One region of the Alishewanella sp. BS5-314 genome, then DNA from elsewhere that is predicted to be linked to it. Evidence: predicted binding sites of a transcription regulator. Region 1 holds the regulator's gene; the other holds the start of a gene.
The links. The regulator LexA, encoded in region 1, represses DNA repair genes until DNA is damaged. The targets are predictions, from matches to a motif close to TACTGTATNNNNATACAGTA.
Positions count from the first base shown of each region.

Region 1 (16,475 bases):
AGCAGCACCGGCTGCACCTGGTTTTGCTTGCGGCCCAAACCAATATATAACTGCTTAACGGTATGCAGCGCCTGCTGGCAGGGAGTAGCACATTGCTCAGCGACGACCACGATACGCCAGTGCTTGGGCACCTTACCGGCGTCAGGCAACAGGTAAACTTCCTGGCTTAACCAGTCACCACGACTGGAGCTGCCCGGGTTGAACCAACCTAATTCCAGCACCAGCTTCGCCAGCAACAGTGGCAGGGCACAGCACAGGATAAACAACAGCAGAAATTTATTCTTGTTCATAGTTTTTCTCTCGTTGCCAACTGGTCGCCAGTCCGACGGCCAGCACCGCGATCGCCAGACCAAACCATTGCAAGGCATAACCACGGTGTTTTTCCGGCGGCATCACCACCGGCTGATAATGGGGGATAAAGTCAGATTCCTGCTGCTGATACAACACCGCCGGATACAGTGACCAGGGTAATTGTTGTTGCAGCAGGGCATAGTCGATTTGCTGCATGCGCATCGGATAGCTGTCGCCTTCCAGATTCTGCCCCAGCAATAGTGCATTAGACGGCCGGCTGCGTACCAGGGCCGCTATCGCGATTTCTGCCGGGATCTGCGGCTCGGGCAGCAATTGCCGGTTGTGGCCGGCAGCGAGCCAGCCCAGATTCACCAGCACCAGCGTACTGCTATCCGCAAATTGCACCGGAATAATCACATCGTAGCCAACCTTGCCGTGCAGAATTTGATTATCCAGCAACCAGATGTAGGGTGGAACCCAATAGCCGGTGTCGCTAAGCAAAGCACCATCCAGTTCAGTTGCAGAACCCGCCAGCAGCTGCCGGCCGCTCACTGGTCCCTGCTGCTGCACTGCGGCGATCTGCTGTAACTGCACGGTTTTTTCGGCTGCCCGTTGCCATTGCCAATGTGATAACTTGATCAAAATGGCAAAAGCGGTCAGAGTAATTAATAACCAGACCCGGTTAACCGTAAATAATTGACCGAACAACTTAAACTGCATCAGTCAGACTCCGGAGTAGCTATGCTTATTAAAATCATTATCGGCGCACTGTTAATCTTTATCGTGTTTAATCTGGCCAGAGCCGGGGTGGCAATGGTGCGACAACAGGAGAGTACCCTGCCAATGTCGCACTTTCTCGGCCGCAGGGTCCTGTATTCTGCCATCGCCCTGGGCCTGATCCTGCTGGCGATTGCCACCGGCCTGATCACACCCAACCCGCGGCCTTACTAGGCCGCGTTACAACACATAAACAAAGAAGAACAGGCACACCCAAACCACATCAACAAAGTGCCAGTACCAGGCTCCGGCCTGAAACGCGAAGTGTTTTTCTGGCGTAAAGTGTCCTTTCAGCACCCGCAGAAACACAAAGAACAGGATCAGGGCGCCCAGCGTCACATGTAGGCCGTGGAAACCGGTTAACAGGTAAAAGGTATTGCCATAGAAGCCGGAATCAAGCCGCAAGCCCAGATCGCGATAGGCGTGCACATATTCGTAGCCCTGCAGGCATAAGAAGATCACCCCCAGCAACAGGGTAACAAACAGCATGCCCTTTAGTTGACCCCGTTTATTCTGCTCCAGACCGGTATGGGCAAAGTGCAGTGTGACCGAGGAAATCAGCAGGATAGCCGTATTAATCGCCGGCAAACCCCAGGCTGGCATGGCCTGAGTTTCTATACCACTCGGTGTTTTTACCAGTGGCCATACCGGCTGAAAATCCGGCCACAGGATGGCAAAGGTCATGGCATTATTGCTTGCTCCTCCCAGCCATTCCATCGCAATGACCCGGCCATAAAACAAGGCACCGAAAAAGGCCATAAAGAACATCACTTCCGACACAATAAACCAGCTCATGCCCTGCCGGAACGAACGATCCATCTGGCTGCTATACAAGCCAGACATGGACTCATCAATCACATTGCGGAACCAGCCAACCAGCATAAAGACCAGAATGGCTAAGCCCAGTAACAATAACCAACCACCAAAGCCAGTTTGTTGTTTACTCATATCAATAACATAGTGACCGGCGCCAAAGGCGATACAAAATAACGCCACGGCACCGACGATCGGCCAGGGGCTTTGCGCCGGGACATAATATTTTTCGTACGTTTTACTCATCTTATTCCCCAAGATTTTCAGTAGCGGCACTGCCCTGCCAGTTAGCTGTCACATCGTACAGGGTGTAATTCAGCGTAATAGTGCTGAACTGCGCAGGCAGAGCCGGATCAACGTAAAACTGAACTGGCATCAGCATCTTATTGCCAGCTGCCAGTTGTTGTTGGGTAAAGCAGAAACATTCGATTTTATGCAGATACAAAGCGGCCTGTCCGGGCGAAACTGAGGGCACCGCCTGACCGACAATCATCCGGCCGGTTGGATTTTCGGCCAGATAATTCATCACATGCACCTCACCCGGATGTACCGTCAAACGGCGGATCTCCGGCTGAAAAATCCATGGCATGTCTTTATTCGGTCTGGCCAGAAACTCAATGGTCACTTCACGGCTGGTATCAATACCATCTGCCAGTACCGTAGCCGGTACATTTGAGGTTTTGCCATTGATGCCAGTGACTTCACAGAACACGTCGTAAAGTGGCACCAGCGCAAAGCCAAAACCAAACATTAGTACCGTTACCAGTAGCAGTTTGCTTACCAAAGTCCGATGCAGCTGCATAGGGCCTCCTATTTCACTTCCGGCGGTGTATCAAAGGTATGGTAAGGAGCCGGCGACGGCACCTGCCATTCCAGACCTTCAGCGCCTTCCCATACCTGTGCGGTCGCTTTTTCGCCGCCGCGGGCGCATTTGACGATTACCCAGACAAAAATCAGCTGCGATAAGCCAAACAGGAAGCCACCCACGCTGATAAAGGCATTGAAGTCGGCAAATTGCAGCGCATAGTCAGGGATCCGCCGTGGCATACCCGCCAGGCCAACGAAGTGCATTGGGAAAAACAACAGATTGACCGAGATCAGCGAACACCAGAAATGCAGCTGACCTAATCTTTCGTCGTACATATAGCCGGTCCATTTCGGTAGCCAGTAGTAGGCAGCGGCAATAATGGAGAACACCGCGCCGGATACCAGTACATAGTGGAAATGCGCCACTACAAAGTAGGTATCGTGATACTGGAAGTCCGCCGGCGTAATAGCCAGCATCAAACCGGAAAAACCACCGATGGTGAAGAGTACGATAAAGGCCAGTGCAAACATCATCGGGACTTCAAAGGTCATGGCACCACGCCACATGGTTGCGACCCAGTTAAACACCTTCACGCCGGTCGGCACGGCAATAAGCATGGTGCAATACATAAAGAACAGCGTGGCAAATACCGGCATACCGGTGGTAAACATATGGTGCGCCCAAACCAGGAACGATAAGACTGCGATACTGGCGGTGGCATAAACCATAGAGGCATAACCAAACAACGGCTTGCGGGCAAAGGTCGGTATGATAGCCGACACAATACCAAATGCCGGCAGGATCATAATGTAAACTTCCGGGTGACCGAAGAACCAGAAAATATGCTGGAACAATACCGGATCGCCGCCACCGGCCGCATCAAAGAAGCTGGTGCCAAAATACTTATCCGTCAATACCATAGTAACAGCGCCCGCCAGTACCGGCATCACCATAATCAGCAGGAAAGCGGTGATAAACCAGGTCCAGACGAACAGCGGCATCTTCATCCAGGTCATCCCGGGCGCCCGCATATTCCAGATGGTGACGATCACGTTGATGGCACCCATAATTGAGGAAATCCCCATAATGTGTACCGAAAACACGAAGAGCGCCGTGCTGTCATTACTGTAGGTAGTGGATAGCGGGGCATAGAAGGTCCAGCCGAAATCCGGACCACCACCCGGCATAAACAAACTCAGCAACAGGATCAGAAACGCAAACGGCAGGATCCAGAAGCTCCAGTTATTCATTCGGGGCAACGCCATATCCGGGGCGCCAATCATCATCGGGATCATCCAGTTCGCCAAGCCGGTAAAGGCTGGCATCACCGCCCCAAACACCATAATCAGACCATGTACTGTGGTCATCTGATTAAAAAATTGCGGCTCAACAAACTGCATGCCGGGTTGGAACAGTTCCAACCGGATCACCATCGCCATGCTGCCACCGATAAAGAACATCACTAAAGCAAACACCAGATACATGGTACCGATATCTTTATGGTTAGTAGTAAACAGCCAGCGTTTTATCCCGGTTGGCTTATGGTCATGATCATGGTCATGCTCGTGTTCATGTGTAATAGCTGACATCGCTTACTCTCCCTTACCCTGCTGCACAGCGTAAACATCCGCAGCCTGCACGGCATCACCGGTATTATTATCAAAGGCATTGCGGGTATAGGTAATGACCGCGGCCAGTTCTTTCAGGCTGAGCTGCCGGCCAAAGGCCTGCATCGCCGTACCAGGTTTACCATTGACGATAATATCGATATGGGCGCGCCGGTCATTCAGCACCAGCTGACTGCCGCGGATCGCCGGGAAGATGCCGGGTAAACCGTTACCGCTGGCCTGATGACAGGCAACACACCAGCCCTGATACACCCGTTCACCGGTAGCCATCAGTTCTGCCATGTCCATATTCATCGCCAGTAATTCACGCTCTGCTGCCTTTGCTGCGGCAATACGGGCTTCTTCCTGTACCACCCAGGCCTGGTAATCCGCAGGCTCTTTCGCAATCACTACTACTGGCATAAAGCCATGATCTTTACCGCAGAGCTCAGCACACTGACCACGATAAATGCCAGGCTCATCAACCCGGGTCCAGGCTTCATTAATAAAGCCGGGGTTAGCATCTTTTTTAACGGCGAAGGCGGGCACCCACCAGGAGTGAATCACGTCGTCAGAGGTCATCAGAAAGCGAACTTTTTTACCGGTGGGGATCACCAGCGGCCGGTCAACTTCCAGCAGATAGTTCTCGCCTTTGGCCAGCTTGTTAGCAATTTGCTCACGTGGGGTAGCCAACAGGGAGAAATATTCGATCTCATGATCAAGATATTTGTAATGCCACTTCCACTGCGAGCCCGTCACTAATACGGTGACATCTGCAGCCGAGGTATCTTCCATCGCGATTAAGGTTTTGGTGGCAGGTATTGCCATACCAATCAGAATCACCACCGGAATGGCGGTCCACAGAATTTCAACCTTAGTGCTTTCGTGAAACTGAGCCGGCTGCACTCCCCGCGCTTTGCGGTGGCGAATGATGGACCAGAACATGATCCCAAACACCACTGCACCGATAACGCAACAAATCCAGAAAATTGTCATATGCAGTTGATAAACCTGCTGACTAATTTCCGTAACGCCCCGGGTCATATTTAAAGGCATGGATGTTGATGCATTTGCCGATGCGGCAAAAAGCAGGGTCGGCAGCGACCAAAGCAGACAACGCGCGTTTGTCACTGTACTTCTCCTCTGTCATTTGCAAAGCAAATTGCAGAAACCAAGTACACAGAACTACACGGTTTTTTTACTACCCACCCAACCGAATCTATGTGCTATACCCTTCATCCTTAAAGATTCGGGGATATAAGTTTCGCAATTTATTATTGTTATTGTTCTTGGGTTGATTTCGAGGCTAGCGCTGAAATCAGTAGCGGCACACCTGTTGTTATTTTTTCGCCGGCTACCGTCTAAGAATTATCCAGGATGAAGATTATGTAAACCCCTAAAATGCAAAAGTGCCGATAAAACCAACAGGTCATACCAGCACTTTTAAAAATAAGCTATTGAGAAATTTTATAAATTATAACCAGCTACCGTTACGGATCACCCCAACTGCCAAGCCTTCTATGGCGAAAAATTGCTGTCGCAAGTCAACTTTTATCACCTCAAAATCCGGATTTTCCGGTAACAGCAATACCTGATGGCCATCGCGCTGAAAGCGTTTTACCGTGACTTCATCATCGACCCGCGCGACGATGACCTGACCTGGCTGCGCCTGCTGGGTTTTGTGCACGGCCAGTAAGTCGCCATCCAGAATACCGATATCCTGCATACTCATACCTTGCACCCGCAATAAGAAATCAGCATGCGGTTTAAACAGGTTGGCATCGATCTGGTAATGATCCTGGACATGCTCTGCTGCCAGGATCGGCTGACCGGCGGCGACTTTACCAATTAATGGCAAACCCAGTTGCTCCGGGGGCGCGTCCTCTTCCAGTAAACGGATCCCACGAGAGGTGCCGGGTAACATCGCGATCACACCTTTCTTGGCCAGAGCTTTTAAATGTTCTTCCGCTGCGTTAGCTGACTTAAAGCCCAGCCGCACGGCAATTTCTGCCCGCGTCGGCGGCATACCGGTTTCCTGTTGATAATCCTTAATCAGCTGCAGAATTTCTGCCTGTCGTGGAGTAAGAGGTCTGTTCATGCTGGCTACCCATACAGTATTTACTGTGAGTATATACAGTCTTTCTGGCCTTGCCAAGTTTTCAGCGCGAACAAAACTTGCTGCTATGATCAGCTATGCTATTCTTAGCGCCCATTTTTTTCAGGTCAGTAAGGTTATGTTGTCAGGCTTTAAGCTGTTTACCAAACTGTTACGATGGCCCATCCGGCTGTTGGTGAAATATAAAATTGTGCCCGATAATCCTCTGCATGCGCTTGGAGTCGAGCCCGGACGGCCCTTGCTGTATATCTGCCATACTGAGTCCGCCAGCGATTTGGCAACCTTACGCCGGGTATGTCAGCAGTTACAATTACCTGATCCGCTATCGAAGGTGCAATTAGGGTCACAGCTATTACCACGAACCCTGTTTCTGGAGCAACCACACCGGCTGATCGGCGGGCGTGGCAAAACCCGGGCCCTGCAACAAGGCCAGCAATTGTTAGCCGCCCATCTGGCACAGCCTGAGCTAAGAGCGCAGTTAATGCCGGCTGCCATTTTATGGGGCCGGGCACCGGGTAAAGAGAACAGCATTAAATGGCTGATTGGCGAAGCACACTCACCAAACTGGCTGGCAAAATTACTTATTGTGCTAATTTCCGGACGCCATACGCTGGTGCGACTGAGTAAACCCGTGGATCTGCAACAAATGGCGGCCCAGTTTGGTTCCGCACCGGAAACGGCGCGTAAACTGTTACGGATGTCGCGGATCCACTTTTACCGGCAACGGCTGGCGGCAACCGGGCCCAAACTGATGCAACGTAATCAGTTATTTAATGCGTTATTGGCTTCACCGGCGCTGAAAAAGGCCATTGCCGACGAGGCCGAGACTAAACGCATCAGTTATCAGGCGGCCCAGCAGGAAGCCCGCAAGTTATTGCAGGAAATTGCCGCAGACTACCGCACCTCGACACTGCGCTTTGGCGACCGTATCCTTAGCTGGTTATGGCAAAAACTCTACTACGGTATCAAGGTAAAAAATGCCGATCAGCTGCGCGAGCTGGCACAAAAAGGGCACGAAATTGTCTATGTCCCCTGTCACCGCAGCCATATGGATTACTTATTACTTAGCTACATCATCTATCATCAGGGCCTGGTGCCGCCGCATATTGCGGCCGGTATTAATCTGAACTTCTGGCCAGCCGGTACCATTTTCCGCCGCGGTGGCGCTTTCTTTATCCGACGCAGCTTTAGTGGCAACAAGCTGTACTCAGCCGTATTCCGTGAATACCTGAGTTTGTTGTTTATCAAAGGTTATGCCGTCAAGTATTACACTGAAGGCGGTCGCAGCCGCACCGGCCGGCTGTTGCAGCCCAAAACCGGCATGCTGGCGATGACAGTACAGTCGATGCTACGCGGTATCGATCGCCCGGTCACGCTGGTACCGGTGTATCTGGGTTACGAGCATGTGATGGAGGTCAATACCTACCTTAGCGAACTGCAGGGCTCAGGTAAGCAAAAAGAATCGGTGTTTGGCGTACTGAAGGCAATCCGTAATCTGCGCGATTATGGCTATGGCTATGTCAACTTTGGCGAGCCGATTTCACTGAACCAGTATCTGAGCCAGCAAGTGCCAGCGTGGAAAAGTGAAATTAACCCACTGGAAGCACCTAAACCGCAGTGGTTAAATCCGGTGACCGGCAAGTTGTCCGAGCAGATTATGCGGCATATCAATCAGGCGGCGGCATTGAACAGCATTAACCTGATTGCCCTCTGTTTGCTGGCCAGCGATAAGCATAGCCTGACCCGGCAAGAGCTGGTGCAACAGCTGCAAGCCTATCTGACGCTGCAGCAAGCAGCACCCTATCATGCTAATGTCAGCCTGCCAGAACAAAGTGCCGAGCAAATGCTGGAGCATGCGGCCAAGATGCAAAAAATCATGCTGACGGCAGACAGTTTCGGTGAACTGGTCAGTCTAAGCCCGCAGCAAGCGGTACTGATGAGTTATTACCGGAATAATATTCTGCATCTGTTTATCCTGCCGGCCATTCTGGCTTCAGCTGTGCTCAGACAACAGCGACTCAGTTTGACTGAATTGCAAAGCCTGGCCGAACAACTGTATAGCCTGTTAAAACATGAGCTATTTTTGCAGGTGCCCTCACTGCAGCACTATATCAGGCAACTGGTGCAACAACTGCAGGCGCAGGGGTTATTAATACAGGACGGCGAAGATTATCTGGCACCACCGCAGCACAGCCGCGAATATATGATGTTAGATTTACTGGCGCACAATGCCGAACATACGCTGCAGCGCTATGCCATGGTCTTTAACCTGCTGCGGGCGCATGGCCCGCTGCCGCGCCCGGAGCTGGAGCAGCAAAGCCATCAGCTGGCGCAACGTTTACTAACCTTGCATGGCATCAATGCGCCGGAATACTACGACAAGAATCTGTTTGCCGGCTTAAGCCAGGCATTAAAACTGGAGGGTTACTGTCAGTCAGATCAGGACAACCGGTTACAGGCAACGCCAGCCTTGTCGCGGCTGGCGGCTACCGTTAACTTGCTGTTGCGTAGCGAAGTGTTACAGAGTATTCACAGCATTATGCCGGAGGCCGCAACCACTCAACCCGGCTCCTGATACTCGCGGATCACCCCTTGCTGGATAGTGGTCGCCACCAGTTTACCATCGCGGGTAAAAAACTGGCCTTGCACTAAACCCCGGCCGCCGGATGCGGCCGGGCTATCCACAGCGTAGAGCAACCAATCATCAAAACGAAAATCCTGATGAAACCACATGGCATGGTCGATAGTGGCGACCTGCATATTTTTCGCCATAAAAGAACGACCATGCGGCTGCAAAGCAGTAGGCAGAAAGTTAAAGTCTGATGCATAGGCCAGCAGATATTTATGCACCCGCAGATCATCTGGCATGCTGCCATTGGCTTTAAACCAGACATAACGCTTTGGCGCACTGACCACCGGCGAAAACGGATTTTGAAAATCCACCGGCCGCATTTCGATCGGTTTTTCGCAGATAAACTTACTGCGTAACTTTTCCGGAATTTGCGCCGCATGCTGTTGGTAGAAATCGAGATCCGATACCAGCTGATCCGGGCCCGGTACCTGTGGCATGTTGAGCTGATGTTCAAAGCCCAGCTCCTCATCCTGGAATGACGCCGTCATATAGAAGATCGGTTTACCATACTGAATGGCACTGACCCGGCGGGTACTAAAGCTTTTGCCATCACGGATATTGTCAACTTCATAGACAATCGGCTTGCTGGCATCACCCGGGCGTAAGAAATACGAATGGAACGAATGTAATTTACGCTCTTCGGGCAGCGTTTCTTTGGCTGCCGATAGCGCCTGGCCCATCACCTGACCACCGAACACCGCCTTAAACCCCAGATCCTGACTTTGGCCGCGGTATAAGCCCAACTCTATGGTCTCAAGTTTCAGCAGTGATAATAAATTCGCAAGTACCTGACTCATACGGTAACCTTTTCCGCTAGCAAGAGGGGTTATTCTGCCGTAATTACCGGAGCCTGGCAAAATGAACTATTGGTTATTTAAAACTGAACCCAGCGAATGCAGTATTGACGATTTTGCGCGCGCACCGACAACCCCTATTGTTTGGGAAGGTGTGCGCAATTATCAGGCGCGAAACTTTCTGCGCGATGGTGTCGTGGTCGGCGATCAGGTGTTGATCTACCATTCCAGTTGCAAAGACATTGGTGTGGCCGGAATTGCGGAAGTGGTCAGAGCAGCTTATGCTGATCCCAGTCAATTTGACCCCCGTAGCCCTTATTACGATGCGAAAAGCTCGCCGCAGCAACCGCGTTGGGTCGCCGTCGATTTGCGTTTTGTAAACAAATTACCCAGACTAATAACACTGGACAAAATTAAAAGCTCGGCTAAGATGGCTGAGTTGCCTGTTGCACAAAAAGGCAGCAGATTGTCAGTGATGCCAGTTACGATACAACAATGGCGGGATCTATTAGCGTTACAATAGTCCCTCACTTAATCCTGTGTTTTGGAGCCCGTTATGCTAGCTATACAGGTACAGGAAAGGCGCCAGACGGAAAAGGACCTTAATTATTTTTGGGATCAGTTAAGTTTAGCGCAGAAATTCTCGGTCGCTGAATTGCAGCGTTATGGCTACCAGCTACAATTTGTCCGTCATTTACCGTATGGCAAGCTTGCGGTACTGGATTTTGACGGTAAGCTGGCGGCGATTGACCAGGAAGGCCAGATTGATACTGCCCCTGATATTGTCCTTCGGGGTTAGATATTAATTTCTGATACTGATTCAGTTTTCCAGATAGAGATAGATGACAACGCCGGCTTAGCCGGCGTTCTCTTTTTATGTCCTGTTAGGAGCCGCTGAGTTGCTGCTGGATATAATTTTGTACCTGCTGTTCCAACACCGCCAGCGGTACACTGCCATTACCCAGCACGACCTGATGGAAAGCTCGGATATCAAATTTATCCCCCAGTTGCTGTTCCGCCTGTTGCCGCAACCGGCGAATGGTCAACTCACCCAGCTTGTACGACAGCGCCTGTGCCGGCCAGCTGATATAGCGATCAATTTCCGTTTGCACATTGTGCATTGATAAGGCGGTATTTTCGGCCAAAAAGTCGATCGCTTGCTGCCGGCTCCAACCCAGACTATGCATGCCGGTATCTACGACCAGCCGCGCAGCACGCCACATCTCATAAGTCAGACGGCCAAAATTACTGTATGGGTCCTGATAAAAGCCCATTTCCAGCCCCAGATACTCGGCATACAAACCCCAGCCCTCGCCAAAGGCTGAGGTGTAGAAGGTACGTCGATAGTCCGGTAAATCGCCTTGCTCCCGCGCCAGGGAGATCTGTAAGTGGTGGCCGGGTACCGCCTCATGCAGTGTCAGAGCTTCCATTTCATACAGTGGTCGCCGGTTCAGGGCATAGGTATTCACCCAGTAGTAACCCGCCTGATCGTCACGGGCAGCACCGGAGTAGCGGCCAGTCGTATATTTGGGAGCAATTTCTGCCGGCACTTCTACCACGCCATAAGGCGTGCGTGGTAATAGTTTAAAGAAGCGCGGTAACTGGGCATCGGCCCGCTTCGACAACCAGGCGGCATAACGCAGCAGCTCATCGGCTGATTGCGGGTAGAATTGCGGATCTTCGCGCAAGAACTGCACAAAATCGGCAAAGCTGCCGGTAAAGCCAAGACTATCAATTACCTGCTGCATCTCAGCACGGATCCGCGCCACTTCCGCCAGACCAATGTCGTGTACCTGCTGCGGCGTCATCTGTAGCGTGGTGTAGTGCTCCAAGCGATTTTGGTAGAACGCCGCGCCATTTGGCAAGGTGCTGGCAGCAATATCCTGGCGTGCGCCCGGTAAGTATTGCTGCACCATAAAATCGTAGAAGCCCTGAAACGCCGGATTCACCGCCGTCTCAATTATGCCGAGGGCCTGCTGCCGGAAGCTTTGCCATTCCTGCTCACTGATCAGGTCTGATTTGCGCTGTAGCGGCTGAAAAAACACGCTTTGCTCAGGCAGGGCAATATAGGAACTGATACTTTGCTCAAAACCCGCCAGCACTACCGCCGGCTGGGTAATACCTTGGTCCAGGCCCTGCTGCATCAGCGCGATCTGTTGCGCCATATAACCGGGAATCGCGGCCAACCGTTGTAAATATTGCTGGTAATCATCGACTTGCCGTAAAGCAGAGCGCTGAAAACTAAACGCCAGCGAGGTATGAAAGCCCGATTCAGAGGTCAATGGCATCAAATGCGCATTAAATTGATACTGATCGATCTCATCCGCCAGCCGATAACTCAGAATGGCGTGATTAATCTTATCCTGTTCGCTCAGCCGCGTCAGGTCAACCGCCTGTAACTGCTGCTGCAATGCCAGCCGTTGTTGTTGCCGTGCAGCCAGTGCTGCCGGCGACATATCGGTTAAGGTACCCGGTGCTGGCGTACGCAGGGCGGTTTCAGCCTGCCAAATCTGCTCAGCCAGTTGGCTAAAGCCCGGCGCCACAGCGTCCGGAGTCTTACTGGCACAGCCTGCCAACAGCAGTATCGCAGCAATCAGACTGAGGGGTTTTGCTCGTATTTGCATCAGTGATTCCCTGTTATTTTGATTTTCTTTCCTTGATTGTACCTGTCTGACCGCAAAAAAGCAGAGCACGGAACCGATTAAACCGGCACTTTATCGCTATTTTCGGCAATCTGAACTCCGGCGCACTGCGAATTTCAATACAATCACTAAATTATCTGTAAAAGATATTGCCTGTAATCTTTTATCACGTACTATAGGTTTGAAAGAATAATAAGATTGCGCTGATGGAGCCCTGATCCCTGCCATGAAGTACAAGGACACGATGCAGCAAGCTTTGGACAAAGCAACGCAGGTAGGTGCCTTTTTGCGCCATAACCAGCTTGCCGCGCATCCGACCAATTACACTGTTGCCTACGAATACATCAGTGGGAATAACGCTGAACTGTGTCAGGCGATAGAACAGAAACTGGCAGCTAAGGCCGAGTTTGACGACTTTATTATGGCGGAGCTGTACAACCGCTATTTAATGCCGGAACATCAGCAACAGGAGCAACTGTTGCAGGATGTATCAGGTATGGTCAGCCGGCTTTCCGGTTACACTGACCTCGCCGCTGAAGCCACCGAAAACTTTATCGACCAATTGGATCATACCGCCTTTAAGCTGGAGCAAGATGCCCAGCCGATGCCTCCGGCGCTGGCCGAATTGAAACAAGTCACCCTCGCCTACCGTAAACAGCAGCAACAATTGAATCAGCAACTGGTGGCGGCAAACCAGCAAAGCCATCAGCTGCGTGATGAGCTGGAACAACTAAAACAGCAACGACTGCAAGATCCCCTGACTGGCTTGTATAACAGGGTGGCGATGCAAAATCAGGTTGAGCTGTGGTTAAGCGAACAACCTGACCGACGCATCGCGGCTATTGCGGTAGATTTGGATCACTTTGCCCGTTTTAATCAGGATTATGGCGCCACCATTGGCGATATTATTTTGTCCAAGGTGGCGAAAAAAGTGCGCAGCTATGTACAGGAAAGTGGTATGCCGGTGCGCTCTGGCGGGGAAGAGTTTTTACTGCTGCTACCCGATGTAGACCTGAGAACCGCCGCCGAAATTGCCGAACAAGTCCGCAAAGGCGTTGAGAAACTGCGTTTTGTCTCCGCCCGGGATAAGAAAAGCTTACCGAAAATCACTATCTCACTGGGTGTGGCACTGTATCAGGCATCGGAAAACTGGTATCAGTTTTTATCGCGCACCAATAACGTGTTACAGCTGGCAAAACAACGTGGCCGCAATCAGGTTGCCAACGAGGCCATGCTGGCCGCTGTCTGACGGGCGTGTTGCATATTTTTTAACGGGATCCCCTCTGGTTGTTGGCTCGGCCGGCGTAATCTTTTACACTAGCGGCCTAATGTTCCCAAGCAGGCTTTGTTATGTCCGAACCTACCAATAACACCACGCATTTTGGCTTTAAATCTGTACCTAAAGAGCAGAAAGTTGCGATGGTCGCCGATGTCTTTCACTCGGTCGCCGCCAAGTACGACATTATGAATGACGTGATGTCGATGGGCATTCACCGGCTGTGGAAACGTTTTACTATCGACTGCAGCGGCGTGCGGGCCGGGCAACAGGTACTGGATCTGGCCGGGGGTACCGGCGATATTACTGCCTTATTCTCCAAACGGGTTGGTCCAAGCGGCAAAGTGGTACTGGCCGATATTAATGAGTCAATGCTAAATGTCGGCCGCGATAAACTGCGTGACCTGGGGCTGGTAAATAATATCGAGTTTGTGCAAGCCAACGCTGAAGCCCTGCCCTTTGCCGACAACAGCTTCGATATTGTCTCTATTGGCTTTGGTTTACGCAATGTCACCGATAAAGATGCGGCACTGCGCTCAATGTTCCGGGTGCTTAAACCCGGTGGCCGCCTGCTGGTACTGGAGTTCTCCAAGCCAGAAAGCGAATTACTCAGTAAAGCTTACGACCTCTACTCGTTCCGCATTCTGCCTTTTATGGGCCAGTTGATCGCCAATGATAAAGAAAGCTACCAGTATCTGGCCGAGTCAATCCGGATGCACCCGGATCAGGAAACCTTAAAGCAGATGATGCAGGACGCCGGCTTCCAGGAAGTCAGTTACCATAATCTGACCGGTGGTATTGTTGCCTTACATCGGGGCTATAAATTCTGATGTTGCCGTTATTGCCACAATTGCTGTGTGCGGTGGCAGAGCGGCTCAGCCGCAAAGCGATAGCGCTGGATCCATCCTGCCTGCCCAAACTGCGTCAGCTACAAGGCAAACAGCTGGCTTTCGCCTTACGCGAGCTGAAACTGACGATAGTGGTCAGCGCCGGTAGCGATAGTTTGCTATTTAATCAACAGGACGAAACGGCCGACTGCCGGATCAGTACCGATCTGGCCAGTTTGCGCCAACTGCGCGACCCCAGCCAGTTAACCCGCCTGATCAAAGCCGATGCCCTGCAAATTGACGGCGACTTACAGCTGGCGCAGCAATATGCCAGTTTTTTCCAGCAGCTTGACCCCGACTGGCAAACCGAGCTTGCCCGCTATCTGGGGGATGCCCCCAGTCATAAATTGTTGCAGACGTTAAGCCAACTCAACAGCTACTGTAGTCAGAAATGGCAGTTGTTACAGCAAACACAGCTCGAGCTGGTACAGGATGAACTGCAACTAGTACCGGTGCGGGCAGAATACGAGCTGTTTACCCAACAGCTTAGCCAACTGCAGGGGCAGGTAGAGCAAGTCCGACGCAAAATCCAACAACTGCAGGAGTCCAGGTGCGCCTAAGCCGTTTCTATCAGATCCAGAAAACCTTGCTGCAATATGGGCTGGATGAGCTGATCCCTGCCCAGTGGCAACCCTGGTATGCCCGGGCGGCGCGGCGTTGTCTGTTCTGGTTAAAAAACCGCTATCCCGAACAGTCTGTCGCCGCCAGACTGCGTCTGGCATTGCAAAGTCTGGGACCGGTCTGGATTAAGTTTGGCCAGATGTTATCCACCCGGCGCGATTTATTACCGGCCGAGCTGGCAGACGAGCTGGCGATCCTACAGGATAAGGTCAGCCCCTTTCCTGGTGAGCAAGCCAAGGCATTAATCGAGCAGGCGCTGGGACTAAATGATATCCAGCAGCTGTTCGCCGAATTCGACATTACACCTCTGGCTTCGGCCTCGATTGCCCAGGTGCACAGCGCCCGCTTGCAATTAGCTGACGGCACCCAGGCGGCTGTCGTGGTTAAGGTGATCCGCCCGGGGATCGAAAAGCAAATCCTGGCTGATCTCGCCCTGATGGACAGCCTGGCCGTAATCGCGGCCCGCCTGTTACCCGATGGCAAACGTCTGCGGCCACGGGAAGTGGTATCGGAATATCGCAAAACCATTCTCGATGAACTGGATTTGCAACGCGAAGCAGCGAACGCTATTCAACTACGACGCAACTTTGAAGGCTCAGATTCGCTGTATATTCCTTTTGTTTACGCCGATTACAGCCGCAGTAATATTATGGTCATGGAACGGATCTATGGTATTCCGGTTTCTGATATCGCGGCACTGGAAGCGCAAGGCACTAATATGGAGCTGCTGGCCAAACGCGGGGTCGAGGTGTTTTTTACCCAGGTATTCCGTGACAGCTTTTTTCATGCCGACATGCATCCGGGGAATATCTTCGTTGCGCGTGAGCATCCGGAAAATCCAAAGTATATCGGTATTGATTGTGGCATCGTGGGTACCCTCAATGCCGAAGATAAGCGCTATCTGGCAGAAAATTTTGTCGCCTTTTTTAATCGCGATTATCGCAAGGTGGCACAGCTGCATCTGGACTCTGGCTGGGTACCCGCCCATACCAAGGTAGAAGAATTTGAAAGTGCGATCCGCACCGTCTGCGAGCCAATTTTTCAAAAGCCGCTGGCTGAGATTTCCTTTGGGCATGTGCTGCTGAATTTATTTAATACAGCGCGCCGCTTTGAAATGCAGGTCCAGCCGCAGTTGGTGCTGTTGCAGAAAACCCTGCTCTATATTGAGGGTTTAGGGCGGCAACTGTATCCGCAACTGGATTTATGGAAAA
Region 1 is NZ_JACEHJ010000001.1:882,126-898,600, forward strand. Features, by position in the region: gene H1D31_RS04125 (hypothetical protein) at 1-290, opposite strand, end outside; gene H1D31_RS04130 (SURF1 family protein) at 277-1,011, opposite strand; gene H1D31_RS04135 (DUF2909 domain-containing protein) at 1,033-1,242, shown strand; gene H1D31_RS04140 (cytochrome c oxidase subunit 3) at 1,249-2,127, opposite strand; gene H1D31_RS04145 (cytochrome c oxidase assembly protein) at 2,129-2,683, opposite strand; gene ctaD (cytochrome c oxidase subunit I) at 2,692-4,278, opposite strand; gene coxB (cytochrome c oxidase subunit II) at 4,282-5,352, opposite strand; gene lexA (transcriptional repressor LexA) at 5,771-6,394, opposite strand; gene plsB (glycerol-3-phosphate 1-O-acyltransferase PlsB) at 6,531-8,987, shown strand; gene tesB (acyl-CoA thioesterase II) at 8,972-9,841, opposite strand; gene H1D31_RS04175 (EVE domain-containing protein) at 9,903-10,361, shown strand; gene H1D31_RS04180 (hypothetical protein) at 10,395-10,637, shown strand; gene H1D31_RS04185 (DUF885 domain-containing protein) at 10,723-12,462, opposite strand; gene H1D31_RS04190 (GGDEF domain-containing protein) at 12,725-13,729, shown strand; gene ubiE (bifunctional demethylmenaquinone methyltransferase/2-methoxy-6-polyprenyl-1,4-benzoquinol methylase UbiE) at 13,831-14,586, shown strand; gene H1D31_RS04200 (SCP2 domain-containing protein) at 14,586-15,203, shown strand; gene ubiB (ubiquinone biosynthesis regulatory protein kinase UbiB) at 15,194-16,475, shown strand, end outside.

Region 2 (16,475 bases), on a different contig from region 1:
TAAAGCGAATACTGAAGTGGTGCCGGTGCCCAAGGGCGAGCGGCAGCGCCGGCTGCATAAAGCGATCCTGCGTTATCATGATCCCAAAGGTTGGCCGATCATTCGCGAAGCGCTGATCCGCTTGAAAATGCAGCACCTGATTGGCCGGGGTAAAGACTGTCTGGTGCCGCCAGAGACGAAAGATGAGCAGCAGCAAAGACCACAGCGCGGTGGTAAGCCGGCATTAACGCGGCACACTGGCTTAAATCCGGCTGCGCAGGCCACAGCAAGGTCAAAGCACAGCACAGCGAACGGCAAAGCAAACGGTAAAGCCAAAGCAGAGCAGGCTGCATCTAAGCCGGCCAGCCAGGCACCGGTAAAAGGTAAGCCTGCAGCAAAAGGTAAACCGGTAGTCAAAGGTAAACCGGCAGCAAAAACCGGCCGTGCCGGCAGCTGAGCAGTGGAAAGCCGGCGGCTGTTCTTTAGTTTGTGTTTTTCGGCGCAGCAGCAACAGCTATTAGCGCCTTATCAGCAGCTGGCGCTGCAAGCTTGTCCCGGCGCCAAAGCGGTAGCGGTGACAAACTTGCACCTGACGTTATTTTTTCTGGGGCAGGTGACGGCTGAGCAACAGCAGCTGTTATTGCAATCAGCAGCAAAGCTTCGTTCTGCTGCATTTGAGCTAGAGCTTGATTATCTGGCGGGTTTTAGGCAGCCAAAAATTCTGTATCTGGCGCCCTCATCGATACCACCAGCCTTACTATTGCTGCAGCAACAGCTGGCGCAGTTTTGTCAGGTACAGGGCTTTACCGAGCCACATGCTGAGTATCGGCCGCATATTACGCTGGCGCGTCAGGCGCTGTTTGAGGGGCAACAGCGCGTCACGCCGCTCAGACTTAAGGTGCGGGAGTTTGCGCTCTATCAATCACGGCGAGAGGGCGAGGTTCTGGAGTACTTGCCATTGCAGCGCTTTAAATTAATCAGTTAAGCAAAGCCTGAGGCCGCTTTCGGTAAAGTGCCGGCAATAACCGGCAAAATGTCATGAAGCGGTCAACAAAAATCAGTACACTTAATGGTTTTCTGCCTGAGTTGCTAAGATCAGGCTAATTTCGATCCGGACCTGATACTTATGAAATTTTTTGTGTTTTTTATCAGCCTGTTGCTACTTGGCTGCCATCAGCCACCAGCCACACCTAATACTAGTGCTGCCAGCACAAATAGTCTGCTGATTATCTCAATTGACGGTCTGCGTCATGACTACCTGAGTTTGCATCAGGCGCCGATGTTAGCCGAACTGGCGGCAGGTGGTGTGCATGTCAAACAATTACAGCCGGTATTTCCAAGTAAAACCTTTCCCAATCATTATTCACTGGTCACTGGTTTACACCCGGAGCGGCACGGTATTGTTGATAACTCGATGTATGATCCTGAGCATCAACGGCATTTTGCGATGAGTATGGCGGATCAGGTAGCAGATGGTTTCTGGTGGCAGGGTGAGCCGATTTGGATCACGGCTGAATTGCAGGGCGTGAAGGCGGCCACTTATTTTTTCCCGGGCTCGGAAGCGGAAATTAAAGGTAAGCGGCCCAGCCACTGGTTTCCCTATGTGCATGAGACGCCAAACCGTGAGCGTACCGAGCAGGTGCTGGCCTGGCTGGCGCTGCCTGAAGCCGAGCGGCCAAGAGTGATCACCTTGTATTTTAGTGATGTGGATAGTGCGGGTCATAACTATGGCCCGCGCTCAAAGCAGGTGGCTCAGGCTCTGGCCGAGGTGGATGCCGAACTGGCTTATCTGGTGCACACGCTGCGTGAACGCGGTCAGGCGGAGCAGGTTAACCTGATCATCAGCTCCGACCATGGTATGGCAGAGGTCGATCAGCGCAAGTATATTATTGCTGATGAGTTGTTTGATGGCAGTTTAACGCAGAATGTTCGCTTTTCACGTGAAATTGTCAGCATTTTCCCGAAAGATGGCCAGGAAGAGTTACTGTATCAGCAAATTGCCGGGCGTTATAACCCAGAACAGATGCGCCTGTACCGCAAGCATGAGTTGCCAGAACGCTTTCAGCATCAACACCATGTCCGCATCGCGCCGATTATTTTGCTGGCGGAGCAGCCCTGGATCTTTGTCCGGCGCAGTTTACTACCCGGTTTAAAGGCTGACCCGTCTTTCCTCAGAGCACGTGGCAGCCATGGTTATGATAATACCGAGCCAGATATGCAGGGAATGCTGATTGCCTATGGACCGGCCTTTAAACAACAGGCGACGGTAGCGCAATTAAGCATGGTCGATTTTTACAATGTGATGGCCAGAGTAGTGGGCCTGACACCGGCGCCTAATCAGGGTGATCCGCGCGCGTTATCGCTGTTATTGCGGGACTAAGCCTGATGCATTGTGCGCACTTTGTTGCAGGCCGTTGTCAGTCCTGCCAATGGCTGGCGATGCCCTATGCCGAGCAGTTGGCATTAAAGCAGCAACAACTGTTGCAGTTAGTCTCTCCTTTGGCGCCGCTGGAGATCCTGGCGCCGGTGGCAAGTCAGCAACAGGCGTGTCGTTATAAAGCCAAGATGGTGGTGCAGGGCAGCTGTGAGGCGCCGCTACTGGGGATCATTAATCAACAGGGGCAGGCAGTTGATCTCGCCGATTGTCCCTTATATCCGCAGGCCTTTGCGGCCGTTTTTGCGGTGATTAAGCAATTGATTAGCCGCGCTCAGCTTACCCCGTACGATATTGCCGAGCGCCGCGGTGAGCTCAAGTATGTGCTGCTGCAGCAAAGTTATCACAGTGGTCACTTTATGCTGCGTCTGGTACTGCGTTCAAAGAACTGTCTGGCGGCGTTGCAAAAGCATTTACCCTGGTTATTGGCGAGCTTACCGGCGTTGTCGGTGGTAAGTGTTAATTTACAGCCCAAGCCGGCAGCGCTGCTGGAAGGGCCGGAAGAAATCCTGTTAACAGAGCAGGCTTTGCTGCGCGAGCAACTTAATCAGGTACCGCTGTATTTAAGCCCGCAGAGTTTTTTTCAGATCAATCCTGAATTGGCTGCCCGGCTCTATGCCACTGCTGCAACCTGGACTGCGGAACTCACGCAACAAGGCGTGCCGATCCGGCACCTCTGGGATCTGTTCTGTGGCGTGGGCGGTTTTGGTTTACATTTGGCCAGCAATCAGATGACACTGACCGGGATTGAAATTGCACCGTCCGCCATTGCCAGTGCCAAGCAGGCCGCGGCTGAGCTGGGGTTGACTCAGGTCGATTTTAGGGCGCTGGACTCCGCTGCTTTTGCCACGGCGGCGGTTAGCCCACCGGATCTCCTGGTCGTGAATCCACCCCGCCGCGGCTTAGGCGTCGAGCTGGTGACGGCGATTAAACAGCTGGCCCCCGCTTATATTATTTATTCCAGCTGCAATGCCAATAGTCTGGCAGCTGACTTGGCCCTGTTGGACAACTATCAGTTACTGCGGGTGCAACTTTTTGATTTATTTGCCCATAGTAGTCATTACGAAGTACTTACCCTGTTACAGCAGCGGGCTAAAACCGCCTGATCCGGTTTTGTAAACCCACTAATCACACACCTTTACCCGCAGTCGGCAGCCTGTGAGCACTCTATGGGTGCTTGCATTTTTAACACCAGCAAATATACTGTATATATGAACAGTATTTTGGTGGTCTATGCACAGCTTACTTGAACAACTGACGCAGCGGCAATGGCTCTGGCAAGGCTCAGCCTTACCTGCTGCCGGTCAGCAGCTAAGTTCCGGTTATGCCGAATTTGACCGGCAACTGGGTGGCTGGCCGGCGTCCGGTTTGCTGGTATTGCAAAGTCAGCCGGCAATTGGCGAGTTGCGTTTACTGTTACCCTTATTCAAACAACTGCAGCAGCAAGGCCTGCTGGGGCTGATTAATCCGCCACAGTTACTCCAGGCTGAGCCGTTGGCGGCAGAGGGGATTAACCCGTCACAGTTGCTGTTGCTTTCCGGTGTCAGTGAAACAGATGCACTCTGGGCTGCAGAGCAGTTATTACAAAGTGGTTTATGTAGCCTGGTCTTGCTCTGGCAGGGGACGCTGGCGCGCAAGGCGGCACGTCGTTTACAGCTGGCAGCTCAGGCGCAGCAGGCGTTAGTGCTGCAACTGACCACGCAACAGCCGGAATTAACACTGCCTTTAGCACTGGCGCTACAGCTACTGCCACAGCCTCAAGGTTTGCAGCTTAAAGTGTTAAAGCGCCGTGCCGGCTGGGCCGGGCAACAATTTTATCTTAACTGGCAACAGGAGTGGCCTGAGCTTTATCCGGTACTGACCCGCAGCCACGCGGCCTTGGCTGAGACCGCCTGAGGGCTTTGTCATGCGCTGGCTTTATCTGTATTTCCCCAGCCTGCAACTTGATCAACTGGCAGTACAATATCCGGCACAACCGATGGCGCTGGCATGTCCGAAACGACATCAATTGCTGGGGGTTAATGCACTGGCAGCGGCAGCCGGGGTCAAGGTCGGGCAAAGTGTGGCAACGGCCGTGTTACTGTGTCGTGAGTTACAGCTGTTTAGTCCTGAGCCGGCACGGGTAAAGCAGCAGCTGCAGCAGCTGGCGGAGCGGTTATATCAGGTGACAGCCGATCTGGCGCTGCAGCCGCCGGATGCCTTGTTGATTCGGGTGAGTAGCATGCTAAAACTTTACCCGGATCCTGCCCGTTACTGGCAGCACCTCCAACTGCAACTGGCAGACTGTCCCTATCAATATCTAGCCGCAGCGGGGCAAACTCCGCTGGCTGCAAAATTACTGGCCCGCTCCGGGCAGGCCGCGCTGTACTTAACGCCAGCGGCAGAGCAGGCCAAGTTGGCACTTTGTCCGTTAACTGCCAGCGATCTGCCGGCGGCTAGCATTGAGCAGTTAGCCCGGTTGGGGATCCGGCAGTTAGGTCCCTTACTGGCATTGCCGGCAGCAGAGCTGGCGCGGCGTTTTTCTCAGGACGTGCTGCAATATCTGGCGGCATTAACGGGCAGAGTACTGCAATTACCACAATTTTACCGACCCCGGCTGCAATTTAACCGTGAACTACAGCTGCATTATGAAATTACTGAAAGTCCACAGTTATTAAAGCCGTTACAGCCATTGTTACAGCAACTGCAGCAGTTTTTACGCCGGGCCAACTTACTGTGTCAGTGTTTGCAACTTACCCTGCAGTTTCGCCAGCACAGCCCCTTACCTCTGCAGATCCGCGCCCGGGCCGGTGAAGCCTGTGCCGCAAACTGGCAGCAATTACTGTCCCTGCACCTGGCGCAGCTGCAGCTGCCAGAGCCGGTGTATGCGCTGCAATTGGCGGCAACAGACTATGTACCCGATCAGCGCGCAAGTTGTAATTTACTGGCACAGCGCTCACAGCCGCTGAGCAAAGCACAACTGCTCAGTATGCTGGTGGCCCGCCTGGGGGAGAAGGCGGTGGTGACACCGGTGCTAAGCCTGAGTCACTGGCCGGAGGCAGAGTCATCGGTATCAGCTGTAGCGGCGCTGCCGGCATTGAATGCGGCGCTTTGTTATCAGCTCAGGCCTATTTTACAACTGCCCAAAGCCCTGCCTTTAACCGAGGCGGTGACGCTGTTAAGTGGTGCCGAGCGTTTGGAGCAACTGTGCTGGCAAAGTGGCACCTTACTGCAGCGGGATTATTATCTGGCCCGCACTGAGCAGGGGCAGCTGTGGTGGGTATACCGCACACCGCAGCAGCAATGGTATCTGCAAGGCTGGTTTAGCTAAGGGGGGCCGATGAGCGAAACGTCAGCGGCAGCGCCGCCATCCGAGGCCGTGGCCTACGCGGAGTTATTTTGCCGTTCGAACTTTAGTTTTTTACAAGGCGCTTCCTCGCCGGAGGAGTTAGTTAGCACGGCGGCAGCTTTGGGCTATCAGGCGCTGGCACTGACCGATGAATGTTCGGTCGCCGGGGTAGTGCGGGCACACCGGCAAATCAAGCGGCTGCAATTACCGTTAAAACTGATCATAGGCAGTTATTTTCAGCTGCCTGGCCTGTCCTTAGTGCTACTGTGTCCGGATCGGCAAGCCTATGCTGAGCTGTGCCGCATTATTACCAATGCCCGACGGCGCGCTGAAAAAGGCCATTACCAGCTGGAAGAATGGGATTTACGCAGCAGCAAGCATTGCCTGGCACTCTGGTTGCCGCAGGGGGAGGCGGAAGTGGACCAGTACTGGGGGCAATTGTTAAGCCGGCATTTTAGTGGTCGCCTGCACCTGGCGCTAGTGCGGCAATTGCGTTATCGCGAAGCGCGCTACCTGGCGTATTGCCAGACGCTGGCCCACGATTTTGCACTGCCACAGCTGGCGGTAGGTGCGGTATTAATGCATCAGCGTGAGCGACTGGCATTACAGCAAACCTTGACTGCCATTCGCCTGAAAACGCCGGTCCAGCAATTAGGCCGCCAGTTGCTGAGTAATGCTGAGGCCTGTTTAAGACCCCTGAGCAAACTGGCAAAGCTCTATCCCGCTGCTGCACTGGCGCAGAGCGTGACGCTGGCTGCGGTGTGCCAGTTCTCGCTGGATGAGCTGCGTTATGAATATCCATCTGAGCTGGTGCCGTCTGATCTTAGTGCCAGTCAGTATTTGCAGCAACTGGTGCAAGCCGGAGCCCGGCAGCGTTTTGGTACAGCAGGGCCGGCAGCGTCGATCCAGGCACTGATTAACAAGGAATTGGCGCTGATTGCCGAGCTGCGTTATGAGTACTTTTTTCTGACCATCTATGATTTGGTGCAGTTTGCAAAAGCGCGCGGCATTTTATATCAGGGCCGCGGCTCTGCCGCTAATTCGGTGGTCTGTTATTGCCTGGAAATTACCGCTGTCGATCCGCGGCAAATTAATGTGCTGTTTGAACGCTTTTTATCCCGCGAGCGGCAGGAGCCGCCGGATATAGACGTAGATTTTGAGCACGAAAGGCGCGAAGAAGTGATGCAGTATCTGTATCAGAAATATGGCCGCGAGCGGGCAGCGCTGGCGGCAACGGTGATCAGCTACCGCTTGAAAAGCGCGATCCGTGATGTTGGGAAGGCGCTGGGGATTAATGAAATGCAACTGGAGCATTTTATTAAAAACCTGAACCGCCGCCATGGTGTGGTCAGCTGGCAAAAACAGCTTAGCCAGCTTGGACTGAATACCGAACAAGGTCTGGGGCAGCAGCTGGTGCAGCTGGTGGAGCAAATCCGCGGCTTTCCGCGGCACTTATCACAGCATGTCGGGGGCTTTGTGATCTCGGCCGGCCCTTTGTATGAGTTGGTACCGGTAGAAAATGCGGCCATGGCTGAGCGCACTGTGATCCAATGGGATAAAGATGATTTGGAAACACTTGGGCTGTTAAAGGTCGATGTGTTGGCTTTGGGCATGTTAACGGCAATCCGCCGCTGTTTTCAGTTGGTGCAGCAATACTATGGCTTGACGCTTAGTATTGCGGCAATTAATGGCTATGGTGATGACCCTCAGGTGTACCGGCAAATTCAACAGGCGGATACAGTGGGGGTGTTTCAGATTGAATCCCGCGCACAGATGAGCATGCTGCCAAGACTCAGACCAGCCTGCTATTACGACTTAGTGATTCAGATCGCGATAGTGCGGCCAGGACCAATTCAGGGGGATATGGTGCACCCATATTTGCTGCGCCGGCATGGCCTGGAAGCCGTGAGTTATCCATCGCCAGAAGTCGCGGGGGTGTTATCCCGTACCCTGGGCGTACCGATTTTTCAGGAGCAGGTGATTCAGCTGGCAATGGTGGCCGCTGGTTTTAGCGGTGGCGAAGCGGATCAACTCAGACGCGCCATGGCCAGTTGGAAGAAAACCGGTGAGCTGTTGCAGTTTAAAGAAAAGCTGATCAATGGCATGCTCAGCCGCGGCTATCAGCAAGACTTTGCTGAGCGGATCTATCAGCAAATTTGTGGCTTTGGCGAGTACGGTTTTCCGGAGTCGCATTCCGCCAGCTTTGCAGTACTGGCCTATGTTTCTGCCTGGTTAAAACATTATTTTCCGGCGGCATTTTATACCGCCCTGTTAAACAGCTATCCCATGGGGTTTTATAGCCCGTCGCAACTTATTCAGGATGCCAGACGTCATCAGCTTAGGGTGCTGCCGGTCTGTATTAATGCCTCCGCTGCCGCTCACCAATTGGTCCTGCATCAGGGTGACTGGGCTATCCGGCTTGGTTTACAACAGGTTAAGGGCTTAAGCCCACAGACGCTGCAACAGCTATTACAGCAGCGGCCAGCGGCGGGCTTTTGTCATCCGGCACAGTTAAAGCAACTGGGATTAAATGCCCGCGAACTGGCGGCGCTGGCCAGTAGCAATGCCTTGCAGAGCTTAACTGGCGATCGCTATAACAGTCGCTGGCATTTGCTGGATCAGCAAACGCAGCTACCGTTATTTGCCGCTGTAGCTGAACCGGCGGCACCGCTGCTGCAGCCACCCGGCGAGCGCGAAGCGATGCTGGAAGATTATCAGGCGCTGGGGTTTAGTCTTGATTATCATCCACTGCACTATTTACGCCAGCGAGGGAAGCTGGCCGGTTGTACTTTGGCTAGCGACTTGGCGACAGTGCGGCAACAGGCGGTGGTTAAGGTCGCCGGCTTAGTGACTTGCCGGCAGTGCCCGGGGACTGCCGCCGGCGTCACTTTTTTAACGCTGGAGGATGAAAGCGGTAATATTAATGTTGTGGTATGGCAGGGGACGGCTCTGGCACAGCAGCAGCCCTATCTGACAGCGAAGATCCTGCAGGTAAATGGTATTTTAGAGCGCGAAGGCGAGGTCGTGCATGTGATTGCCGGACGCCTGACCGATCTGACGCCCTTACTGGAAGCTCTGCCGGCCGGGTCACGGGATTTTCACTAGTCAACAAGGCTGGCGGTTACGCGCTGAGGTTAGCGTTTAAAGCCAATCCGAAAACCGCCCCAGTGCTTGCCATTAACATAGATAGGTACCGATAAGTCATGCACAATTTCGCCGGTATCTCTTTTATAGGTTTGCAGTAGCATCGGCTCAGTGTTGCTGCCACAGCGGCTACCGGTTCGGTCACTGAATATCCGTTTGGTACGATTTTGCAGCAAATCTTTATCGTAATTACCGGTCAGCGGCTGACTGAACTTTTTATTATGGGTCGGGAAGTAACCCTTGCGATCGACTGCGCCGGCATAGAGTACATTCTGATGCCGGCTTAAAATCGGCTCCTGGATCGGCGGGAACAGCTGATCCGTCAGTTTGTCATAAGCGGTACTGAACTTTTGTGGCTTGGTATTGGCAATTGGCTGATATTTTTCGGCAAAGAGTTCGCTTTGACTGACTTTACCTTCATTAATCAATTGTGTCAGCGCGGCGGCAATCGCTGTTGCCGCCTGTTTGGCCTCCGCCAGTATTGGCTGATAGAAGCTGTTCGTTGTCTGATCACTCAGTTCACGATAAATGGTTTCTGTCTCGGTTGACACCTCTACCGCCTGACCGGCGATGCGGGTGCCTTTTTGTTCAATATCAGACAGCGCCTGACTGATATTACCAATGGCGCCACTGATCTGGCTGCTGTTTTCCTGCAGGTTATCGCTTAGCTGTTCAATCTCACGTAAGGCAGAAGAGGCTTGCTTAACCTCCTGACTAATATGGTTCACCCCGGCTGCAACCTGCTGTAATTCCTGCTGTACCGTTTGACTGGACAGCTCCAGCTGTTGCATCAACTCCGCTGTATGGCTGCTTTGACTACGGATCTCCTGCAACATCGCCGCAATATCCTGGGTGGCGCCGGCTGTTTTGCCTGCCAGTGCCCGTACCTCGTCGGCCACCACGGCAAAGCCACGGCCTTGTTCACCGGCGCGAGCGGCTTCAATGGCGGCATTTAACGCCAATAGATTAGTTTGCGCGGCGACGTTATTAATCACTTCGGTGATATGCTGAATTTTATCAGCGCTGCTGCGCAGGCTTTGTAATTCGGCTGCCGCATTGGCGACCGCTTGCGCCAATGCTTCAATCCGCACCACACCATTTTGCAGGTTTTTATCTGCCTGCTCTGAGGCGCTGGCGGTTTGATTTATCGTTTGATTAATGGTTTGCAGGTTATGATTTAAATCACTGCTGCCGGCTGCCACACTCTGGCTGGCATTGGCCAGTTGCTGGCTATCATCGCTGCTATGTTTAATATCTTTAATCAAGGCATCAATATAAAAGGACACTTCTGCCGCGCCTATTGCCATCTTCGACGTTGCTTCGGTGATATTGCGGACCATCCGATCTGAGGTTGGTTGAGTCTGAGCCTGAGCGGGATCTGACGCTGCCGTTTTCAGGCCGGGCAGCAAAAACAAATAGGCAGCGCTTAGCAGCACGGTCAGCGCCAGGGCTAATAGTGGCTTGCCCAGCCACAGCAGCAAACTTAGCAGTGCCGCTAGCAGCACCAGAAATACAGTATGACGGATCAGCGGGGTAGACATAGACACTCCGGAAACACTAATACTTTTGGCAGGTTGGAGAATGCCGCAATCTTTGTAAATAGCTAACGGCGGCTTTTAGACTAAAGTCTATCGGAAAGCTTATTTTTTGCCAGTGACTTAGCCATGGTTTTACCTATGACAAACTTAAACAAAAGCCGACAGTTTTAGCTAAAATAGCCGTTAAAAATGCTAGACTTTGCCGCACCTGATTAGACAGAACTGTGTTGTGGCTTATTTTTCACTTTTTCTAACCGGCTTTATTGCCGCGACGCTATTCCCGGCTTCCTCCGAAGTACTGCTGCTGACCTTACTGGCGCAGGGCTATCTGCCTGTTTGGTTGTGGTTGGCAGCGACCCTTGGTAATACCCTGGGATCCTGTGTTAACTGGTATCTTGGTCGGGAGTTGTTACGCTTTCAGCATAAAAGTTGGTTTCCCATTTCAGCCGCTGCCCTGACGCGAGCGACAACACAGTTTCAGCGTTATGGCCGCTGGAGTTTACTCTTTGCCTGGTTACCGGTGGTGGGGGATCCGCTGACCATGGTAGCCGGGGTACTCAGAGTACCCTTCCGGTTGTTTTTGCTGCTGGTGGCACTGGGTAAGGGGCTACGCTATGCGCTGTTGATTTGGCTGGGGCATCAGCTCTGGTAACAGCGCATTTTTCTGATAGCTTTTGCGCAGCGGATCCGTCATCATTAGCAGTATTTACTGGCAAAGAGAACACACTATGGATTATCAACTGACTGCTGAAGAACTGGCCCGGATCACCGCGCTGGATGCGGAACAGCGCTATGAGTATTTTATTAAGGCCGTCGCCGATCTGGAGCAGATCTGGATCCTGACCGATGACGAAGGCTTTGTGCTGGTCAGCGCCGAGGACGAGCGTTGCATTCCGGTATGGCCACATGCTGAGCTGGCAGAACAGTGGATCGAAGGCGAGTGGTCAAATTGTACCGCTCAGGCTGTTGCCATCGATACCTGGCTGGAAAAATGGACTGAAGGTTTAAACGGTGACGAATTAAGTATCGCTGTACTGCCGGATACGGACGGTCCTGGCGTGGTGGTAACGCCGGACGAATTAGCCGAAACTCTGGTGAACGAGCTGGAAGACGAAGCTTAAGCCAGCGGCAATACCAGAAGAAACGGCAGGGGAACCTGCCGTTTTTTATGAGGTAACATCAAGGATAAAGAGGATAAGCCTTAATTAACCAGCTCATTACCATTACTTTGCCCCCCGGCAAAAGCCACCAGATTATCACTGGTGATCTGGCTGATTTGTTGCAGCGCTTCGCGGGTGAAAAACGCCTGATGGCCGGTGATCAGCACATTAGGGAAGGTGAGTAAGCGTTTAAAGACTTCATCTTCAATCATCTGCTCAGACAGATTCTCAAAAAAGATATCCGCTTCCTGTTCATAGACATCCAAACCCAGATAGCCGATTTTCCGGTTCTTCAGGCTATGGATCACGGCTTTAGTGTCAATCAGGCCGCCACGACTGGTATTAATCAGCATCACACCGTCTTTCATCTGTGCCAGACTATGTTGATTAATCAAATGCTTAGTTTGCGGGGTAAGCGGGCAATGTAAGCTGATAATATCGCTTTGCTGATACAGATTTTCCAACGTGGTGTAGTGCTCGGTTAGCTCAGCGTCTGGCTGAATATCGTAACAGAGCAACTTACAACCAAAGCCTTTCAAAATGCGGGCGGTCGCCAGACCGATGCGACCGGTACCAATCAGACCAACGGTTTTGCCGTGCATATTAAAGCCGAGCAAACCGTCCAGGGCAAAGTTATCATCCCGCACTCTGTTATAGGCCTTATGCAGTTTGCGATTTAAGGTCAGCATCATTGCGATAGTGTGTTCGGCTACCGCCTCTGGTGAATAGGCCGGCACCCGGGCTACTCTGATCCCTAACGCCTTGGCGGTATCCAGATCGACATTATTAAAGCCGGCGCAGCGCAGGGCGACCATTTCGATGCCCATTTCGGATAGCAGCTGCAGTACCGGAGCAGACAGATCATCGTTGACGAAAACACAGACGGCGTGACAGCCCGCGGCCATCTTCACCGTCTCAACATTCAGACGGCTGTCAAAGTATCGAAATTGCAAGCTGGCATCAGCCCACTGGCTAAAGCCGTCCTGATCGTATTTTTTCGCACTGAACACAGCGATTTTCATTGCTTCTCTCCCATCTTGATGACGGGAGAATACCGGATCCTGATTTTGCATATTTAGCGCCAGATCAAAGTTACAGTAATTCTTCGATGGCTTGCGCTATGCTGGCAGGTTTAGTGCGCGGGGCATAGCGTTTTACCACCACCCCCTCTTTGTTTACCAGAAATTTGGTAAAGTTCCACTTAATAGCACGGCTTTTTAGTAAACCGCGGGCATGATCTTTTAAATACTCAAATACCGGCGCGGCTTCCGGACCATTCACATTGACTTTTCCCATCAGCGGAAAGGTCACACCGTAATTCAGTTCACAAAACTGCATAATCTCAGCGTTAGAGCCTGGTTCCTGGCTGCCAAACTGGTTACAGGGAAAGGCCAGAATCACCAGACCACGCTGGTGATACTCTTTATGCAAGGCTTCAAGATCTTTATATTGCGGCGTAAAACCGCACTTACTGGCGGTATTGACAATTAAAACCACTTTACCGCGAAACTGGCTTAGCTCAAGCGGCTTACCGGCATTGTCCTGGACGGTAAAATCATAAAGTGTCGTCATGGTCATTCCTTTAGACTTTCAATTAGGCTGATAACTTTGTAAGCTCACACTCCACTATGTCACAGCTTTAAGTCATTTTTATGTCAAATACTAGCAATAAAAGCGTCGCCTTTATTGGTCTTGGGGTAATGGGCTATCCGATGGCCGGTTATCTGCAGCAAAAAGGCTATCAGGTTTGTGTGTATAACCGTACTACGGCCAAGGCTGAGGCCTGGGTCAGTCAGTATGGCGGCAAGTGCGCGCTAACGCCAGCAGCGGCGGCAGCGGGCGCCAGTCTGGTATTTATGTGTGTCGGTAATGATGATGATGTGCGCTCTGTAGTTTACGGCGAGCAGGGAGTACTGGCCACCATGGCCGCCGGCGCAGTGCTGGTCGATCATACTACGGCATCTGCCGAATTGGCGCGTGAACTGGCCGCAGCTTGCGCTAAACAGCAGTTGGGCTTTTTAGATGCGCCGGTATCCGGTGGCCAAGCAGGTGCTGAGAAGGGCATTTTAACGGTGATGGTCGGTGGCAGTGCAGCCGACTACAGTCTGGCTGAGGCGGCGATGCAGAGCTATGCCCGTTGCGTTAAGTTACTCGGGCCGGCCGGTTCTGGCCAGTTGGCGAAGATGGTGAATCAAATCTGTATTGCTGGTGTGGTGCAGGGGCTGGCTGAGGCCCTAAACTTTGCTAAAAATGCCGGATTAGACGGTGCCGCTGTGGTCGAGGTGATTTCGCAAGGTGCCGCATCCTCGTGGCAGATGCAGAACCGCTCACTGACGATGCTGGATGATAAATTTGATTTCGGTTTTGCGGTGGATTGGATGCGTAAGGATTTATCAATTGCGTTAAATGAAGCCCGCAAAAATGGCAGTGCTTTACCGCTGACGGCGCTGGTGGATCAGTTTTATGCTGAGGTGCAGCAGATGGGCGGCGGACGCTGGGATACGTCGAGTTTAATTAAGCGGTTGAGCCGGTAAAAGATCATTTACTATCTAAGATTCGTGCATCCGGCGGCTAAACACGCCGTACAACTTTCCTGGGACTCGCCGCGAATACCTCACTGGGGGTTATAAACTTCATCCTGAAGTTTACCCAGCTAAGGTCGCAGCAATGGGCTCGACGCTTCAGAATCGTGATATAAGCATCCGGTGGCAAGCACACCGTACAACTTTGACGGGACACGCTGTGAATACATCCCTGTACGCTTGCATTTTTCATCCATGAAAAATACATTCCCTTACAAAGTGTACGGAATGCTTACCACCTCGTTTTATATCTGCTGTGTTCTAAGATGTTTTTCGTGACGTCTAAGAGATTCTATTTAAGCCCTTGGCTGCGGTAGAATTTTCGTAACAGCAGCAGGGATGCTGCGGAGGCTGAAAGGGCACAGGGATGTGATCCTTGAAGCCGGTGGAGAAAATTACTACCCTGCTAAGGGCGTTGCGCAGGTCTAGACGCTGCAGAGTCGAGGGTGAAGCATCCGGTGGAGAAAATTACTATCCAGCTAAGGGCGTTGAGCAGGTCTAAAATCTGCATGTCAGGTATCGAACTCAGATTTTAGTGACAACAGTGATAAATCCGGATAGCCAGCAAAGTGACTACCCGGTTTAATTTACAGATTACTCAGCGGTTAAAACCCACTCGGTTAACAAGCGCACACCATAGCCGGTTGCACCCTCAGTTTGTAAGCCACGGTTGCCACTGCTTAGAGCGTTACCCGCGATGTCTAGGTGCGCAAAAGGCGTGTCTTTAACAAACTGCTGCAGGAATAAGGCGGCAGTTGATGCGCCGGTGCTGCTGCCGGTGTTACGTAAATCGGCGATGCGGCTCTTTAGCTCTGGCAGCATTTCGTCGCTAAGCGGTAAGCGCCAGACTTTTTCCTGCACCTTATCACCCGCTTGTGTTAGTTGCGTAACTAGCTTGTCATCAGTACTGAATAACCCGGCGTAGTAACTGCCGACAGCGCCCACTTTGGAACCGGTTAAGGTAGCGATATCAACGATAGCGCGCGGTTTAAAGTTTGTCTCAGCATAGAACAAGGCATCGGCCAGCACCAAACGGCCCTCGGCATCGGTATTGATAATCTCAATGGTTTTACCATTACCTGCGGTGATCACATCACCGGGCAGGTAAGCGCGGTCAGAAATCATATTTTCAGCCATTGCCATTAAGCCAACAACATTGACCGGGGCTTTTTGTTTCGCCAGGGTGTGCATGGTACCGAGTACTGCCGCCGCGCCCGCCATATCACTGGTCATTCTTAGAATAGAGTCACCCTGAGTTTTCAGGTTATAACCACCGGTATCAAAGGTAATGCCCTTACCAACCAGTGCAACCGGCGCTTCTTTGCTGCCTTCCCATTGCACAATCACCAGGCGCGGCGGGCGGGCACTGCCGCGGCCAACCGCAAGAATTGCGCCTAAACCGGCCTTTTCCAGCGCTTTTTCATCCATTACTGTCACTTTAGCGCCAAGTTTACGCAGCTCCAGTGCCTGTTTAGCGAAGGTCTCAGGATAAATTCCATTGGCTGGTTCATTGGTCAGATCACGAGCCAGTGCTACGCCTTCACTTAGTGCTGTTAATTGGGCCAGACGTTGTTCAGTAGCCGCTTGCTCCGCACTCAGCAAATGCAGTTGGCGAACTTTTGAAGGTTGCTTATTGGTATGGTAACGAGTGAAGGTGTAGCTTGCTAAATCAATACCATGACTGATTTGGGCTAATAATTCTGCCTGGCCAATCGGCGCCTTAATTAATGAGGCATCAAGCTGGATAGTATTGGCAGCGCTGCCTTTCAGGCTACGGGCGGCGGTGGCACCGAGCAGGCTGGCCTGATAAGGAGTCAACTTAGCACTGTCGCCGGTACCCAGTAGCAATACGCGCTGATACTGAGAATAGGGCGAAGCCGGTGCCAGCCAGTTCAGCGTTTTGCCATGCGCGGCGCTAAAATTCTCTTGTTTGCTGATCGCTTCCAGTTGCGGATTAGCATTGAGTTGATCCGGGCTAACCAGCAACACCAGGGTATCAGCAGTGGGAGCAATACTGCTGCTGGCTTTTACCTGAAATTGGTCAGCAATAGCCGAAAAACTGCAGCTGGCGGCAAGGATGGCGGCGATAGCGCTTAAACGAAACATAGACAAGACTCCTGTTAATTCAGTTTGTCGCTATAGTGACGAAAAGGCTGCATTTATACAATAAAACGGCGGGTAATCTGTCGTGAATTTCTGCGGATACAACAAAAAGGCGCCATAGCGGCGCCTTGTCTGATAGGCATTACGGCTTAGTTAAACTGCATTTCCGGAATATCGCCGTTAATCACCAGTTTACCGGCGGTTTTC
Region 2 is NZ_JACEHJ010000002.1:1,166,109-1,182,583, reverse strand. Features, by position in the region: gene H1D31_RS09940 (YgiQ family radical SAM protein) at 1-436, shown strand, start outside; gene thpR (RNA 2',3'-cyclic phosphodiesterase) at 440-964, shown strand; gene H1D31_RS09930 (ectonucleotide pyrophosphatase/phosphodiesterase) at 1,106-2,359, shown strand; gene rlmC (23S rRNA (uracil(747)-C(5))-methyltransferase RlmC) at 2,365-3,519, shown strand; gene imuA (translesion DNA synthesis-associated protein ImuA) at 3,647-4,309, shown strand; gene H1D31_RS09915 (Y-family DNA polymerase) at 4,320-5,723, shown strand; gene H1D31_RS09910 (error-prone DNA polymerase) at 5,733-8,846, shown strand; gene H1D31_RS09905 (methyl-accepting chemotaxis protein) at 8,876-10,426, opposite strand; gene H1D31_RS09900 (YqaA family protein) at 10,653-11,075, shown strand; gene H1D31_RS09895 (DUF2750 domain-containing protein) at 11,152-11,544, shown strand; gene H1D31_RS09890 (2-hydroxyacid dehydrogenase) at 11,625-12,605, opposite strand; gene H1D31_RS09885 (glutathione peroxidase) at 12,676-13,155, opposite strand; gene H1D31_RS09880 (NAD(P)-dependent oxidoreductase) at 13,236-14,117, shown strand; gene H1D31_RS09875 (leucyl aminopeptidase) at 14,760-16,271, opposite strand; gene H1D31_RS09870 (CoA transferase subunit B) at 16,418-16,475, opposite strand, start outside.
Region 2: the regulator LexA is predicted to act here: its motif matches at 3,615-3,634, upstream of imuA (translesion DNA synthesis-associated protein ImuA).